2 regions of the Modestobacter sp. URMC 112 genome follow, and region 1 is predicted to be linked to the other one. Evidence: predicted binding sites of a transcription regulator. Region 1 holds the regulator's gene; the other holds the start of a gene.
The links. Region 1 encodes LexA, which represses DNA repair genes until DNA is damaged. Its sites were predicted from a motif close to TCGAACANNTGTTCGA; they were not measured.
Positions count from the first base shown of each region.

Region 2: a site for LexA is predicted at 1,371-1,386, ahead of ACWIX6_RS15335 (DUF222 domain-containing protein). Genes of this name have one in related genera too.

Region 1 covers NZ_CP199957.1:1,414,486-1,421,640, forward strand. The annotation lists gene ACWIX6_RS06750 (ArsR/SmtB family transcription factor) at 63-608, shown strand; gene hflX (GTPase HflX) at 676-2,148, shown strand; gene ACWIX6_RS06760 (phosphatase PAP2 family protein) at 2,273-3,013, shown strand; gene ACWIX6_RS06765 (hypothetical protein) at 2,985-4,070, shown strand; gene lexA (transcriptional repressor LexA) at 4,198-4,983, opposite strand; gene ACWIX6_RS06775 (LysM peptidoglycan-binding domain-containing protein) at 5,428-5,793, shown strand; gene nrdR (transcriptional regulator NrdR) at 6,340-6,882, shown strand; gene ACWIX6_RS06785 (vitamin B12-dependent ribonucleotide reductase) at 7,001-7,155, shown strand, end outside.
Region 2 covers NZ_CP199957.1:3,264,204-3,271,358, forward strand. The annotation lists gene ACWIX6_RS15320 (ester cyclase) at 1-119, shown strand, start outside; gene npdG (NADPH-dependent F420 reductase) at 217-912, opposite strand; gene ACWIX6_RS15330 (hypothetical protein) at 1,000-1,194, opposite strand; gene ACWIX6_RS15335 (DUF222 domain-containing protein) at 1,405-2,562, shown strand; gene ACWIX6_RS15340 (hypothetical protein) at 2,731-3,198, opposite strand; gene ACWIX6_RS15345 (GGDEF domain-containing protein) at 3,890-4,981, shown strand; gene ACWIX6_RS15350 (M24 family metallopeptidase) at 5,030-6,349, shown strand; gene ACWIX6_RS15355 (ChaB family protein) at 6,376-6,798, opposite strand; gene ACWIX6_RS15360 (acyl-CoA thioesterase) at 6,846-7,155, opposite strand, start outside.

The sequences.
Region 1 (7,155 bases):
GCCTGAGCCAGTGATTGGTGAGTGTCAATCACTTGTCGGCGTGTTGTCCTAGGCTGCCGCAGGTGACCGACCAGCCAACCCAGGGCGACCGGCCGGCGCCGCTGGTGACCGGGGAGCGGCGCCCGGCCACGGACGCCGAGGCGCGGGCACTCGCCTCGGCGGTCCGGCTGCGGATCCTGCGGCTGTGCCTGCACGAACCGCTGACCAACAAGGAGCTCGCCGCCCGGCTGGACCGCAACCCGGCCACCGTGCTGCACCACGTGCGGACGCTCGTCGACACCGGCTTCCTGGCGCCGGAGGCGGAGCGGCGCGGGGCTCGCAACGCCCGCGAGGTGCCCTACCGGGCCACCCGCAAGAGCTGGCTGATGGACGACGCCGGTGCCGCCGGCGCTGCCGGGGACGTGGTGCTCGCGGCCTTCCTGGAGGAGGTCGCGGCCGTCGGGGAGGCCCGGCTGGAGAGCTCGCGGCTCGGTCTGCGGCTCGGGCCCGAGGCGCTGGCGGAGTTCCGGGAGCGGGTGCACGGGCTGCTCGACGAGTACGCCCGCCGGCCGCCGGACCCGGACGGCGCGAAGTGGTCGGTGTACATCGGGATGCACCCGGAGGTCTGAGGTGTTGTACCCGGCGATGACGACAACTCAGGTGCCCCTGTCGCAGGGGCGTGCGACGCTGGAGACGATGACGACAGCCCAGAACCGAGCCATCCTGGACGCAGCCGAGGCGCGCGCCGACAAGGCCGCGCGCTCGGTGCCCTCCGCCGAGGAGCCCCTCCCCGACGACACGACCGGTTCCTACGCCCTGGAGGAGCGCGGCGCCCTGCGCCGGATCGCGGGGCTGGGCACCGAGCTCACCGACGTCACCGAGGTCGAGTACCGGCAGCTGCGCCTGGAGCGCGTGGTGCTGGTCGGCGTGTGGACCGAAGGGACGGCGAGCGACGCGCAGCGGTCCCTGGCCGAGCTCGCCGCGCTGGCCGAGACCGCCGGCTCGCAGGTGCTCGAGGCCCTGGTGCAGCGGCGCGACAAGCCCGACGCCGCGACCTACGTCGGCTCGGGCAAGGCCAACGAGATCCGCGACATCGTGGCCGCGTCCGGTGCCGACACGGTGGTCTGCGACGGTGAGCTGACCCCCGGCCAGCTCAACCAGCTGGAGAAGATCCTCAAGGTCAAGGTGGTCGACCGGACCGCGCTGATCCTGGACATCTTCGCCCAGCACGCCACCAGCCGGGAGGGCAAGGCGCAGGTCGAGCTGGCCCAGATGCAGTACATGCTGCCGCGGCTGCGCGGCTGGGGTGAGTCGATGAGCCGGCAGGCCGGTGGCCGGGTCGCCGGCGGTGGCGGGATCGGTACCCGCGGTCCCGGTGAGACGAAGATCGAGACCGACCGTCGGCGCATCCGGTCGCGGGTCAGCAAGCTGCGCCGGGAGATCGCCGGGATGGCGACGGCCCGGGCCACGCAGCGCAGCTCGCGTGACCGCAACGCCGTCCCGAGCGTCGCCATCGCCGGGTACACGAACGCCGGCAAGTCCAGCCTGCTCAACCGGCTCACCGACGCCGGGGTGCTCGTGCAGGACGCGCTGTTCGCCACCCTGGACCCGACGGTCCGCCGGGCGCAGACCCCCGAGGGCCGCGAGTTCACCATGACCGACACGGTCGGCTTCGTGCGCCACCTGCCGCACCAGCTGGTCGACGCCTTCCGGTCCACGCTGGAGGAGGTCGCGGCAGCGGACCTGCTGGTCCACGTCGTCGACGGCTCGGACTCCGACCCGCTGGGCCAGATCGACGCCGTCCGGGTGGTGCTCCGGGAGATCGACGCCGCCGCGGTGCCCGAGCTGATCGTGGTCAACAAGGTCGACGCGATGAGCGAGGACGACGTCCTCGCGCTGCGCCAGGCCCTGCCCGGTGCGGCGTGGGTGTCCGCCCGGACGGGGGCCGGGATCGAGGCGCTGCGCGACGTCATCGCCGCCCGGCTGCCGCACCCGTCGGTCGACGTCGACGTGCTGGTGCCCTACGACCGGGGTGACCTGGTCGCCCGGGTCCACCGGGACGGCGAGGTCCTCACCGAGGAGCACGCGGCCTCCGGGACCCGGTTGACCGCCCGGGTGGACGCCGCCCTCGCGGCCGCACTGACGGAGTTCGCCGCACCGGTCTCCTGACCCGCACCTGGCCCGGGTCGCCGCCGGCGACCCGGGCCGCGGTGTCCCCCGGGGCCGGGGACCGGGCGGCCGACGCGCGCCGTGGAGGATCACGGGCAGGTCACGGTCCCGGTACCGTGGGCCGGTGACCAGCGGCGCGGTGCAGTGGACGGCGGAGCCCGTCGGCCGCCCGTCGGCCCGGCGCGCGGACCCGGTCATCGGCACCGGCCGCCCACCGTGGTGGCTGGTGGTCGCGGCCGCCGTGCTGGCCACCGGCGTGACGATCGACCTGCTCAGCCGCGGCTGGCTCGAGCGGATGGACCTGCAGGTCTCCGAGGTGGTGAGCGCCTGGGACCTGCGCGACTCCGACGCCTACTGGCCGGTCTGGGCCTTCACCCAGGCGGGCGGACGCGGCTTCATCCTCATCGTGCTGGCCGCCCTGGTCGGCTGGCTGGCCTGGCGGCGGCGCACCCTGGTCCCGCTGGTCCGGGTGGTGGCCGCGCTGGTGCTCCTGACGACCGTCGTCTACGCCTTCAAGTACGGCACCGGACGCACCGCGCCGGCCTACCCCGGCTCCTTCTTCCACCGCGACGGCGCCAGCTACCCCTCCGGGCACGTGGCCAACGCCGTGCTGATGTGGGGTGTCGCGCGCTGGCAGGTGGTGGAGTACGGGTTGTCCGAGCGGCTGCAGCGGGCCGCCTGGGCGGTGAGCCTGCTGGGGCCGGTGGCCACAGGAGTGGCCATGGTGGCCCTGGACTTCCACTGGGTCACCGACGCGGTCGTCGGCGCCGCCGTCGGCATCCTGCTGTTGGGCGTGGTGCACCTGCTCGACCAGCAGGTGCTGTCACGCTGGGCCGGTGCCCGAGCAGGCCGTTCACCGGCGTGACCAGGCCGGTCGCCGACGGCGCACCGGTCCGGTGCTGGCCGCCGTCCCGCTCGCGCTCACCTGGGCGGTGCTCCCGGCCCTCCCCGCCGGCGCGGAGACGACCGCCGGCGCCACGGGGGCCTTCGGGGCTCCGGTGACCCGGTGCGAGATCGGCGACCCCCGGCTGCCGGAGATCTCCGGGCTGACCACCGCCGGGGCGACGCTGCTGGCGATGAACGACGGCGGCGCGCAGGCCGAGGTGTTCGCCCTCGACGCCTCCTGCGCGGTCGGTGAGGTGCGCTCGGCGCCGATCGACCCGTACGACCCCGAGGACCTCGCCCTGGCCGCGGACGGCACCCTCTGGCTGGCCGACATCGGGGACAACCAGGCCAGTCGGCAGACGGTGGCCCTGATCGGGCTCCGGCCCGACGGCGCCAGCACCATCACCCGGCTGACCTACCCCGACGGGCCGCACGACGCCGAGGCGCTGCTGCTGGCGCCGGACGGGACGCCGTACCTGGTGACCAAGGAGGTGCTGGGCGCCAGCGGTGTCTACCGGCCGGAGACACCGCTCGCCGACGGGGCGACGCTGCCGATGGCCAAGGTCGCCGACCTCGGCTTCACCCTCACCGGCACACCGGGCGGACCGGTCGGCCGGGCCGGCCAGCTGATGGTCACCGGGGGAGCGGTCTCGGCGGACGGGCAGCGGCTGGCGCTGCGCACCTACACCGACGCCTACGTCTGGCCGCTGGCCGACTCCGACGTCGTCGGGGCCCTCCAAGGGGCTCCGGTCCGGGTCGCGCTGCCCGAGGCTCCCCAAGGGGAGGCGATCAGCTTCGACGCCGACAGCCGCGGCCTGCTGGTCGCCGGCGAGGGACTGCCGTCGGCGGTGACCGCGGTGCCCTTCGACGCGGCGGCGGTCCCGGTCGCCCCGGCCGGCGCGAGCGACCCGGCGGCCGGGGCGGTGGCGGTTACCCCGGCGCCCACCGAGGTGTCGGCCGTGGTGGCCGGCGTCATCGCCGCACTGGTCGCGACCGTCGTGGTGTGGATCTGGGGCCGGCTGCGCCGGTTCGGCTGACCCACCCGCCGGGACCTGTGCCGCCCCACCGCCTCGTCCGTGCCCCGTCCTCAACTGCGGTGCCGGTCGGCACCCGCCGTCCGGTCCGGCCCGCACCGAGGGGTGGGCAGGCCGGACCGGACGCGGGTCAGAGGCGGCGCAGCACGGTGACGACCCGACCGAGCACGGTGGCGTCGTCGCCCGGGATGGGCTCGTACGCGGGGTTGTGCGGCAGCAGCCAGACGTGGCCGTCGCGGCGCTTGTAGGTCTTCACGGTCGCCTCGCCGTCGATCATGGCCGCGACGATCTCGCCGTTCTCCGCGGTCGGCTGCTGGCGCACCACCACCCAGTCGCCGTCGCAGATGGCGGCCTCCACCATGGAGTCACCGGTCACCTTCAGCATGAAGAGCGTGCCGTCGCCGACCAGCTCGCGGGGGAGCGGGAAGACGTCCTCGACCGCCTGCTCGGCGAGCACCGGCCCACCGGCGGCGATCCGGCCCACCATCGGCACGTAGGTCGGGACCGGCGCCGGGGCCTCGTCCGTGCCGGCCGCTGCCGCAGCGGTGCCGACGGCCGGTGCGTCGCCCGGGACCTCGCCCGGGAGCCGGACGTCGAGCGCCCGCGGTCGGTTGGGGTCGCGGCGCAGCCAGCCCTTGCGCTGCAGGACCGAGAGCTGGTGGGCGACCGAGGAGGCGGACGACAGCCCGACGGCCTCGCCGATCTCCCGTACCGAGGGCGGGTAGCCGCGCCGCTCGATGGAGTCGCGGATGACCTCGAGCACCCGGCGCTGGCGCTGCGTCAGCCCGTCGCCGGACTCACCCCGGTCCGGGAACTCGCGCACGGTGCCCCCGTCGTCCCCCGCGGTCTGCTGGCCCGCCCGCTTGCGCCGGGACGTGCCCGCCGAGCCGCCGGGTGTCCCGTTGTCGACCGCCATGTGTCCCCCTCGCCCGGTTGTCCGGGCACGTCGTCCGCGCACCCTTGATCGACACGGACAGTAGCGCCTCCGACGGCCCGTTTCAAACACTTGTTCGAAGCAGACCCGTGTCGCGGTGGATCCGTCGGCGTCCTGCGGTAGACATCGGTCGGCACCCCGGTCGAACACGCGTTCGACCACGTCAGCGGTGCCGGGATGCGAGGAGCGGGTCCGATGGCGAGTGTGCAGCTCAGTGACCGACCGGTCGTCCGGCGCGGGTCCGGGGGGCGCCGACGGGTTGCCGGGGCGGCGCCGCGGGCGGCCGTGGTGCCGATCTCGGCGGCGCGCAGCCGGGCGGTCCCGTCAGCGGAGGCCAGGCGGGCGGCGGGGGTCCGTGCGCCGGGTTCGGCGCCCGGGCGGGCTGCCGGGCTCCGCCCCGCGGGGCCGGCGCCGCTGCCGGGCGGAGTGACCGCTGCCCGGGCCGGTCGGGTCGGGGTCGCGCCCGCGCGCCGGGTCGGCGCCCCCGGGCCGGCCCGCGGCCTGGCCCCGCTGCGACTGACCCGACGAGGCCGCCGGGTGGTGGCCGCGCTGTCCGTGGCCGCCGGGATCGCCGTCGCGCTCGCGGCCACCGCCGTGGTCGGCGGGAGTCCGGGAGGGCTCCAGCCCGTGGGGGACAGCAGCGTCGTGGTGCGGTCCGGGGACACCCTGTGGTCGATCGCCGGGGACGTGGCGCCGGAGGAGGACCGCCGGGCCGTCGTGGACGCCATCGTCGAGGTGAACGACCTGGACGGCGTGGGGATCGTGCCGGGCCAGCTGCTGCAGCTGCCCTGAGTCCTGCGGCTCCGCCGGGCCGCGGGTTCGCCTGCCCCTCCCCGCAGCGCCGGGTCGTCCGGTACTGCCGGGTCCGCCGGCGGGCCTCGTCGGCGGGTCGACCGACCTCCGCCGACGAGTCGTACTGCAGCGCCGTCCCGTGTCGACCCGGGTCCCGTCGACTCGTCCCCCCGGTCGGCCCGGCCGCCGGCGGGTCGGTGGGGCTCCATGGCCGCCCCCACCTGCCACGGAGCGCCGTGGCGCCGCTGTCCCGGCTCGTCCCAGGCCTGTGACGGGAGGGGTGGATCGGTCGGCCGGGTCGGCCGGGAAGACGACACGCCCTGCAGCGCTTGCACACCTATAGGGGTGGACGTACGGTCCAACCACAACATCTAGTAGTTACACGGATGTAGGGCATCCACAGCCGATCCCCACGTTCTCCCCTGGACGTCCACCGGATGTCCCCGGGTGGGTCCACAGGGCGGCTGCGGGGACCCGGCGGGGGCGGCGGTGCAGGAAGCCGTCGTCCCACCGGTCGCGACACGTCGGAGAGGAGGTGCACGGCGCATGCGTTGCCCCTTCTGTCACAACCCGGACAGCCGGGTCGTCGACTCCCGGGAGACCGACGAGGGCTCGACCACGCGGCGCCGGCGCGCCTGCCCCGGCTGCGGTCGGCGGTTCACCACCGTCGAGGAGGCAGTCCTCGCGGTCGTCAAGCGCAGCGGGGTGAGCGAGCCGTTCGACCGCGCCAAGGTCGTCGCGGGTGTCCGCCGGGCCTGCCAGGGCCGGCCGGTCGGGGAGGACCAGCTGGCCCTGCTCGCCCAGCGCGTCGAGGACGCCGTCCGGGCCACCGGCTCGGCCGAGGTCCCGAGCCACGAGGTGGGCCTGGCGATCCTCCGCCCGCTGCGTGAGCTGGACGAGGTGGCCTACCTCCGCTTCGCCAGCGTGTACCGCGCCTTCGACTCGGTCGAGGACTTCGAGAAGGAGATCGCGGAGCTCCGCGCCCGGCACCTGCCGGGCGGCACGCCACCCCTCCCCGGCCTGCCGCCGGACCCGCCGGTGCGCCGGCGGGGCGCCGGGCGGAACCCGTCCACCGCGGGTGCGGGGTGACCCGACGGAACTGTCAGCACCGACCGGTACCAAGGCACCAGCGCAGCACCTCGCGCGGCTCTTCCCCAGCCGCCGTCCGCACCAGCCGAGCGAACACGACCAGGGAGAGCTCCACGTCATGACCGAGACCACCGATCGCCTCGCCGCCACCCGCGCCCGCCGCAGTGGGGGCAAGGCGCCCAACCGCGCGAAGGCGCTCAAGGTCAAGCGCGTGTACACGACGCCCGGGGTGCACCCCTACGACGAGGTGACCTGGGAGCGCCGCGACGTCGT
Region 2 (7,155 bases), 1.8 Mb from region 1:
CCGCGACCGGCCGCCCGGTGCGCTGGAGCGGGACCGACGTCTACCGGGTCGCCGACGGGCGCATCGCCGAGTGGTGGCGCAACGAGGACTCCACCTGGCTGCTCGCGCAGATCAGCTGAGCCCTCAGGCCCGCTACAGGGTCCCACCGCCAGCCCTGATGGCCCCGCTGCAGGGTCCCGCCGCGAGCTTGCGAGCGGTGGGGGGAAGGGTGGTCCTTCACACGTCGGTGATGCGGATCCCGGCGTGGGCCTTGTAGCGGCGGTTGACCGACACCAGGTTGATGGTCAGTGCCTCGACCTGGCGGGCGTTGCGCAGCCGCCCGGCGTAGACCCCGCGCATGCCCGGGAGCCGGCCGGCCAGCGCCTGCACCAGGTCGGTGGCCTCCCGCGAGTCGCCGACCACCAGGACGTCGCCGTCCAGGGTGGGCAGCGAGAGGTCCTCCAGGGTGACCGCGGACAGGTGGTGGAAGGCGCCGACCACGGAGCTGTCGGGCAGCAGCGCGGCCGCCTGCTGGCACACGCTGCCGTCGGGGACGTCGAGCACGTAGGCGCCGAGCTCGTCCCAGCCCATCGGCACCACGCAGTCGACGACGACCTTGCCCGCCAGCGGCGTGGCCAGCTCGGCAAGCGTCTCGGCGTGCCCGGCGTACGGGACGGCGACGATCACCAGGTCCGCGGCACCGGCGACGTCGGTGTTCGAGCCGCCCTGCACCGACGTCTCGACCCCACCGGCCGCCGCGGAGGACCGGGCCGTCACCGTGGCGGCCACCTCGGCGGCCCGGTCGGCGTCCCGCGACCCGAGCAGCACCCGTTGCCCCGCGGCAGCCAGCCGGACGGCGAGTCCGCGGCCCTGCGCCCCGGTCCCGCCGAGCACGCCGACCACCAGGTCACCGACCGCGCGTCCGTCGCTCATGACGTCTCCATGTCCCCCGGCGGCCCGGCGTTCCCGACCCGTCCACCGGGGATCATGCCTGCGCACGCGTCCGGGCTGGGCAGCGGCTCAGTCGTCGCGGTCGCCGCCGGACCAGGCGCGGTCCTCGGCGTCGGCCTTCTCGTTGCGCTCGGCCACCTTCTGCAGGGCCTGCTCGGCCTCCGCGCGGGTGTCGTACGGGCCGAGCCGGTGGCGCTCGGCGCACCCGTCCCGGTCCTCCACGGCGTGGTGCTTCAAGCAGTAGAACCAGGGTCCATCGGCCACGGTCGGCTCCTTCCGGTGGTGCGTGCGGACCAGCCTGCGCCTCCACCCTGGCATCGCGGTGGCGACGGCGCTCCACAGAGGCGCGCGCGACCTGCCACGACCGGCGGCCCGAGGGGCCTGGGGGACGGTCTGACCTGCGCTTTTGTCTTGCGCCGACGCTCGCGCCGCGGTAGTCTTCGAACACGCGTTCGAGATGGTGGGAGGTGTTCGGTGGGTGAGTTGACCTCCGTACTGGACGCCTTCGCCGCCGATGACCTCGACTCGCTGGCCGGCCCTGCACTGCTGGACCGGACCGCGGAGCTGCTCGAGGCGCGGAACCGGATCGATGCCGAGCTGGCCCGCACGGTCCGCAAGTGCGAAGTCACCCAGGCGTCCGAGCACGACGGCATGCGGACGATGCGGTCCTGGTCGCGCGGGCACGGGCGGCTCTCGTCGGGCGCCGCGTCGCAGCTGGTGCGGACCGGCCGGGCGTTGGAGCACCTGCCCGCGGTCGCCGCGGCGTTCGCCGCCGGTGCGGTGACCGCGGAGGCGGTGGCGGTGATCGCCTCGATCACCACGACAGACCGGCTGGCCGCGGCGGCGGAGCAGGACGTCGACCTGGCCGAGATCGACCAGGCGCTGGCGCTGGTCGCGGCCACCCAGCCCCACGACACGCTCAAGCAGACCGTGGAGCGGTACCAGGCCACCCTGGACCCCGACGGGCCCGAACCCGACCCCACCGAAGGCCGGCGGCTGAGCATCGCCAAGCACGCCGACGGCAGCATCTCCGGCCGGTTCGACCTCGACGTCGTAGGCGGGGAGAAGCTGCAGGCCGCGCTGGAGTCGACCGTGCAGGCCGCCCGCCCCGAAGGCGACACCCGCACCCGCGCCCAGCAGCTGGCCGACGCCCTCGTCCAGCTGTGCGACAACCAGCTCGGCGCCGGGAACCTGCCGTTCTTGCGCACGGTCAAGCCGCACGTCGTGCTGACCCTCCCCGCCGAGGACCTGCTCGACACCAGCGACGGCCCCGGCGCAGCCACCACCGGCTTCGACCAGACCCTCAGCGCGGCCCGCGCCCGCTGGCTCACCTGCGACGCCCAGGTCACCCGGATCGTGCTCGACCCCGACGGGCTGCCCCTCGACGTCGGCCGCACCAGACGGGTCGTCCCGGCGCACATCCGCCGCGCCGTCGAACACCGTGACCGCACCTGCGTGTTCGCCGGCTGCTCAGCCCCCACTCACTGGTGCGACGTCCACCCGGCCGCCCCCAGGGGCCCGCGGCGAGCTTGCGAGTCGTGGGGAGGGGGTGGTCCTTCCACACACCAAGGTCCACCACGGCTTCCGCGTCGAACGACCACCCGGTGGCCGATGGCACACCTACCGACCTGACGACACCGAGATCCTCATCGGCCCACGTCTGTAGAACTCATCCCGGGGATCGACCGCGCCGCCCCGACGGCGCCAGAGCATCGTCAGGCGCAGCTGTGCTCGGCGGGTCGTCAGCGCCCGCGGCCGAGGTGCTCGTGCTCCGCGTCTCCGACCTCGCAGGACGGCGCCTCAGCTGACTGCCGGCCTGTCCGTGACCAGCTCGGAGTACCGGTGCCCCGGCACCACGTGTTCGAAGGCGCTTGCCTCGACCCATCGCAGTCCCTGCTCCCCGTCGCCGAGGACCTCGACCGCCACCCTGTGCACCACGTGCCAGATGGCGATCCTCCTCGGACGAGGCGATTCGTTCGTGATCGTGTCCGTCTCGGTGCGGGTGCTCCGGAGCTCGAGCGAGACGGTGCGTTGAAACGCCTCGGAGAGCCTGGCGCTCGCGCCGGCGACCTTGTCCCGTCCCACACTGGCGCCGATCTCCCGTGACAGTTGCTGCGTCTGCGCCTCTGTCAGGCCGACCCGGACGGAGATCTCGATCTCCTTGGAGGAGTACGGCAGGAGATCCCGGATGCTCTCCTCCCGCCTGTAGAACGTCCAGTCCGACACTTTCACCAGTCGCACGTCGTCGTCCCGGAAGGCGCGGCCCACGGCACGCAGAGCCAGGCTGGTCAGGCTGACGGCCGGCAGGCGCCGAGGAACAGCACTTGGGCCTTCACCGACCGGTGGGTGCGACCGAGGAGGCGGCGTCCGCTCGCCGCCAATTGCGCATCCAGCGCGTCCACTGCTGGTCTGAGGTCCGCTGGGACGGGCTCCTGCTCTCGCAGTCGATGCAACAGCTCCGCCTCGTTGGAACCCGGAGCTGCCGGGAGGAGGAGGTGCCCCTGCGACTCCAGCCAGCGCTCGGACTCCCGTGGCGGGTCAGAGCCGTCGGCTCCGAACCCGGGTACTGCGACAGCCGACGTGGACATCGGCGGAACGTACTGCGCAGCCCCCGGTCGGCCGACGATCCTGCCCTCGGACGGTCTCTGTGTCCCCCGAGCGGCCATGAGGTCGCGCCGGCCCAGAGGTCCCGGAGCGCACGCGGCGAACACGTCCGCGCCGCGGACGAGGTGCGACGGCGCGCTTGACCGCCGGTACCGAACCGCCCTCCGCCAGGGCACCTCGCTGGGACACGTCCGGGAAGGTGGCGGCCCGGACGCTGCCGCGAGGCCCACGCCGGCCGGATCAGGCGAGAGATGCAGGTTTCATGCACTGACCTGCCCACTGAGGGCTCCGGACAGGGCATCCTGCGTCCATGACACGCGGGGGCGTGCCCGGCCCGGGGCATGGAGTGTGGACGGTGGACCGGTTCTCCGCGGACCCGTCCCCGGTCGCCCGGTTCGGCGACCAGCGACTGGCCGCCTGGTGCCTGGCTGCGCTTCTGGCGGCCGGGTCGGCACTCGGGGCGATGAACCTCTTCATCGACGGGGTGCTGCACGAGGGGGTCGCCCGCCCGGTCTACGCGGCGACCATGGCGCTCCTCGCGCTCCTGGGGGTCGTCCTCGCGGTGCGGCAGGCGGTGGGCCCGAGGGAGACCGCCGCGCTGGTGGTCATCGGTGACGTCGTCTACGTCGTGATCTCGCTGACCACGACCGACCCCCTGCTGTACGCCCCACCGCTGATGATGCTGTTCGCCTGTGTCGCGGCCGCCTGGTTCCTCGGGCCGCGGACGCTCGCGCTCCACCTGGTGCTCGTCGTCGTGGCCTGCGCCGGCGCGCTCTCGCACAGCTACCCCGACGTGGCGGCGTACGCCGTTCAGGTCACCGTGCACTCCGTCGTCCTCGACTTGGTCACCCTCGGGATCTTCGTCCTGCGCCGCCGCGTGGAGCGGCTGCTCGCCGACACCCAGGCGCTGTCGTCGACCGACCCGCTCACCGGCTTGGCCAACCGCCGCTGGCTGGTGGCCCAGGCCCCGCGGATCTGGCGCCAGGCCCGCCGCGAGGGGCAGCGGGTCGCCGTCCTCATGCTCGACCTCGACCACTTCAAGCGGCTCAACGACGACCACGGGCACGCCGTCGGCGACGCGGTGCTGCGCGGGGTCGCCGACGCGCTGTCGGCCACGGTCCGCCCGGCCGACGTGCTCGCCCGCACCGGCGGGGAAGAGCTGGTGGTGCTCGGCCTGGTCAGCGACCCGACAGAGGCCCGGCAGCTGGCCGAGCGCCTCCGCCAGGCCGTGGCCAGCAGCTGCCCGTTCCAGCCGGTGACGGCGTCGATCGGTGTCGCGCTGGCCGGCCCGAACCCGGGCGAGGACGTCACCGACGCGCTGTGGCGGCTGATCGACCGGGCCGACGCCGCGATGTACGACGCCAAGGGCGCCGGCCGCGACCAGGTCAGCGTGGCGGCGGGTTGCTCGCGCGTCGCGCTGCGCGATTCGGCCGCTGAGAGCGCCTGAGTCCTCTCTCGTCCGGTGCGGACGGTCCCGATCTGCTTTCCTGCGTGCATGGCCTCGGTCACCGAACGCACCCTCCCGGACCCGACGCGCACCGTGCCGCTGTCGCTGCGCGAGCAGGCCGAGGTGCGCGACCGATGGCTGACCCAGCGGCTGCTGGACGTCCTGCCAGGGCTGATGGACCGGGCCGGCATCGAGCTGTGGGTCGTCGTCGGCCGTGAGTACAACGAGGACCCCGTACTGCCGACGATGCTGCCGGCCAGCTGGCTCTCGGCCCGCCGGCGGACGATCCTGCTGTTCCACCGCAGCGACGACGGCGTGACGGCGGCGGCGGTGTCCCGCTACCCGGTGGGGCAGTTCCTGCCCGCCTGGGAACCCGACGAGGTCCCGGGCAAGTCGGCCGAGCAGTCCCAGTGGGCGGCCCTGCGCCGGTTCGTGGACCAGGCCGCGCCGGCGACCATCGGGGTGGACGTGTCGCCGGTCTTCGCGCACGCCGACGGGCTGTCGTTCACCGAGCACCGGCTGCTGATGGAGGCGCTGGGGCCGCACGCCGAGCGGGTCGTGTCGGCCGAGACGCTGGCGGTCGGCTGGTTGGAGACCCGGCTCCCGGAGGAGATCGCTGCGCTGCACGCGATGAACCGGCTGGTGCACCAGGTGATCGACGAGGCCTACTCCCCCGCCGTTGTCACCGTCGGGCGGACCACCGCCCTGGACGTCGCCTGGTGGATCCGCCAGCGCTTCGCCGACCTCGGGGTGGACGGCTGGTTCCAGCCCACGGTCGGGCTGCAGCGCGCCGGCAGCCCGCTGGTCGACACCCGGGGCACCGTGCTCCCGGGCGTCCCGTACGACGCCGTCGTCGAGCCCGGCGACCTGCTGCACTGCGACGTCGGCCTGTCCACGCTGGGGCTGACCACCGACACCCAGCGCAACGGCTACGTGCTGCGCCCGGGCGAGACCGCCGCCCCCCGGGGCCTGGTCGACGCGCTGGCGGTGGGCAACCGCATGCAGGACCTGACGACGGCGGAGCTGCGACCCGGGCGCACCGGCAACGAGGTGCTGGCCGCCGCCCGGTCCGCGGCTGCCGCCGAGGGCATCGACGGGGACGTGTACTCCCACCCGGTCGGCGTGCACGGCCACGGCGCCGGCCCGGCGATCGGCATGTGGGACCAGCAGGACGGCGTCCCCGGCACCGGCGACGTGCCGGTGCACCCGGACACCGTGTACGCGCTCGAGCTGTGCGTGCGCGTGCCGGTGCCCGAGTGGGGCGGGCAGCTGGTGCGGATGGCGCTGGAGCAGGGCATCGCGCTCACCGGGCGTGGGGTCGAGTACCTGGACGCCCGGCAGACCGAGCTGGTGCTCATCCCCTCCTGACCGCGGACGGCCGGGGAGCCGGCGGGTCAGCCCTCCCGCGCCTTGCGCGTCTCCCGGTCGTTGGCCTTCTGGATGGCGTCGACCAGTTCGTCCTTGGTCATCGAGGACCGCCCGGGGACGTCCAGCCGCTTGGCGACGTCCATCAGGCGGGCCTTGCTGGCGTTGGCGTCGACGCCGCCCTTGGTCTCCCGGTCGGTGTCCGCGCCGCCCTCGGCCTGCGCGTCGCTGGGCCCCTTCTCGTCCTTGGGCTCCCAGTGGTCGCCCACCTTCTCGTAGGAGTGCTTGACCGCCGCCCAGGCCACCTGGTTGGCCCGCTGCTCGTCGCCGTAGGACTCCGCCGCCGAGTCGTGCGCCTTGGCGAACGTCCGCTGCGCCTTCTCCTCCGACCGCCGCAGGGTGCTCGGGATCTCGTCGGGCTCGGCGTCGCCGCTCTTCGTCGTCTTCGGCACAGCTCCTCCTCACGTCGGGACGCCCGGGTACCCCGCGGCGACGCGGCTCAGTCCTGCACGAACGCCGTCCAGTGGCCGCGCTGGGCCCCGGTCATGGGCAGCGAGGTGTCGGTGGCGAAGTCGAAGTGCACGCACACCGCCAGCGCCCGGAGCGCCACCTGCCCGTCCTGGGCCAGCTCCTGCCGCAGCGTCACCGAGGACGTGCCGAGCCGTGCGACGGAGCTTCGGACCGTCAGCCGCTCGCCGACCCGGTAGTACAGCTGGCGCAGGTAGTCAACCTCCAGCCGGGCCAGGGTGAGGTCGGGCGGCCCGCCGGGGACGTCGGCCAGCATCGCCAGCCGGGCGTCCTCCAGCAGG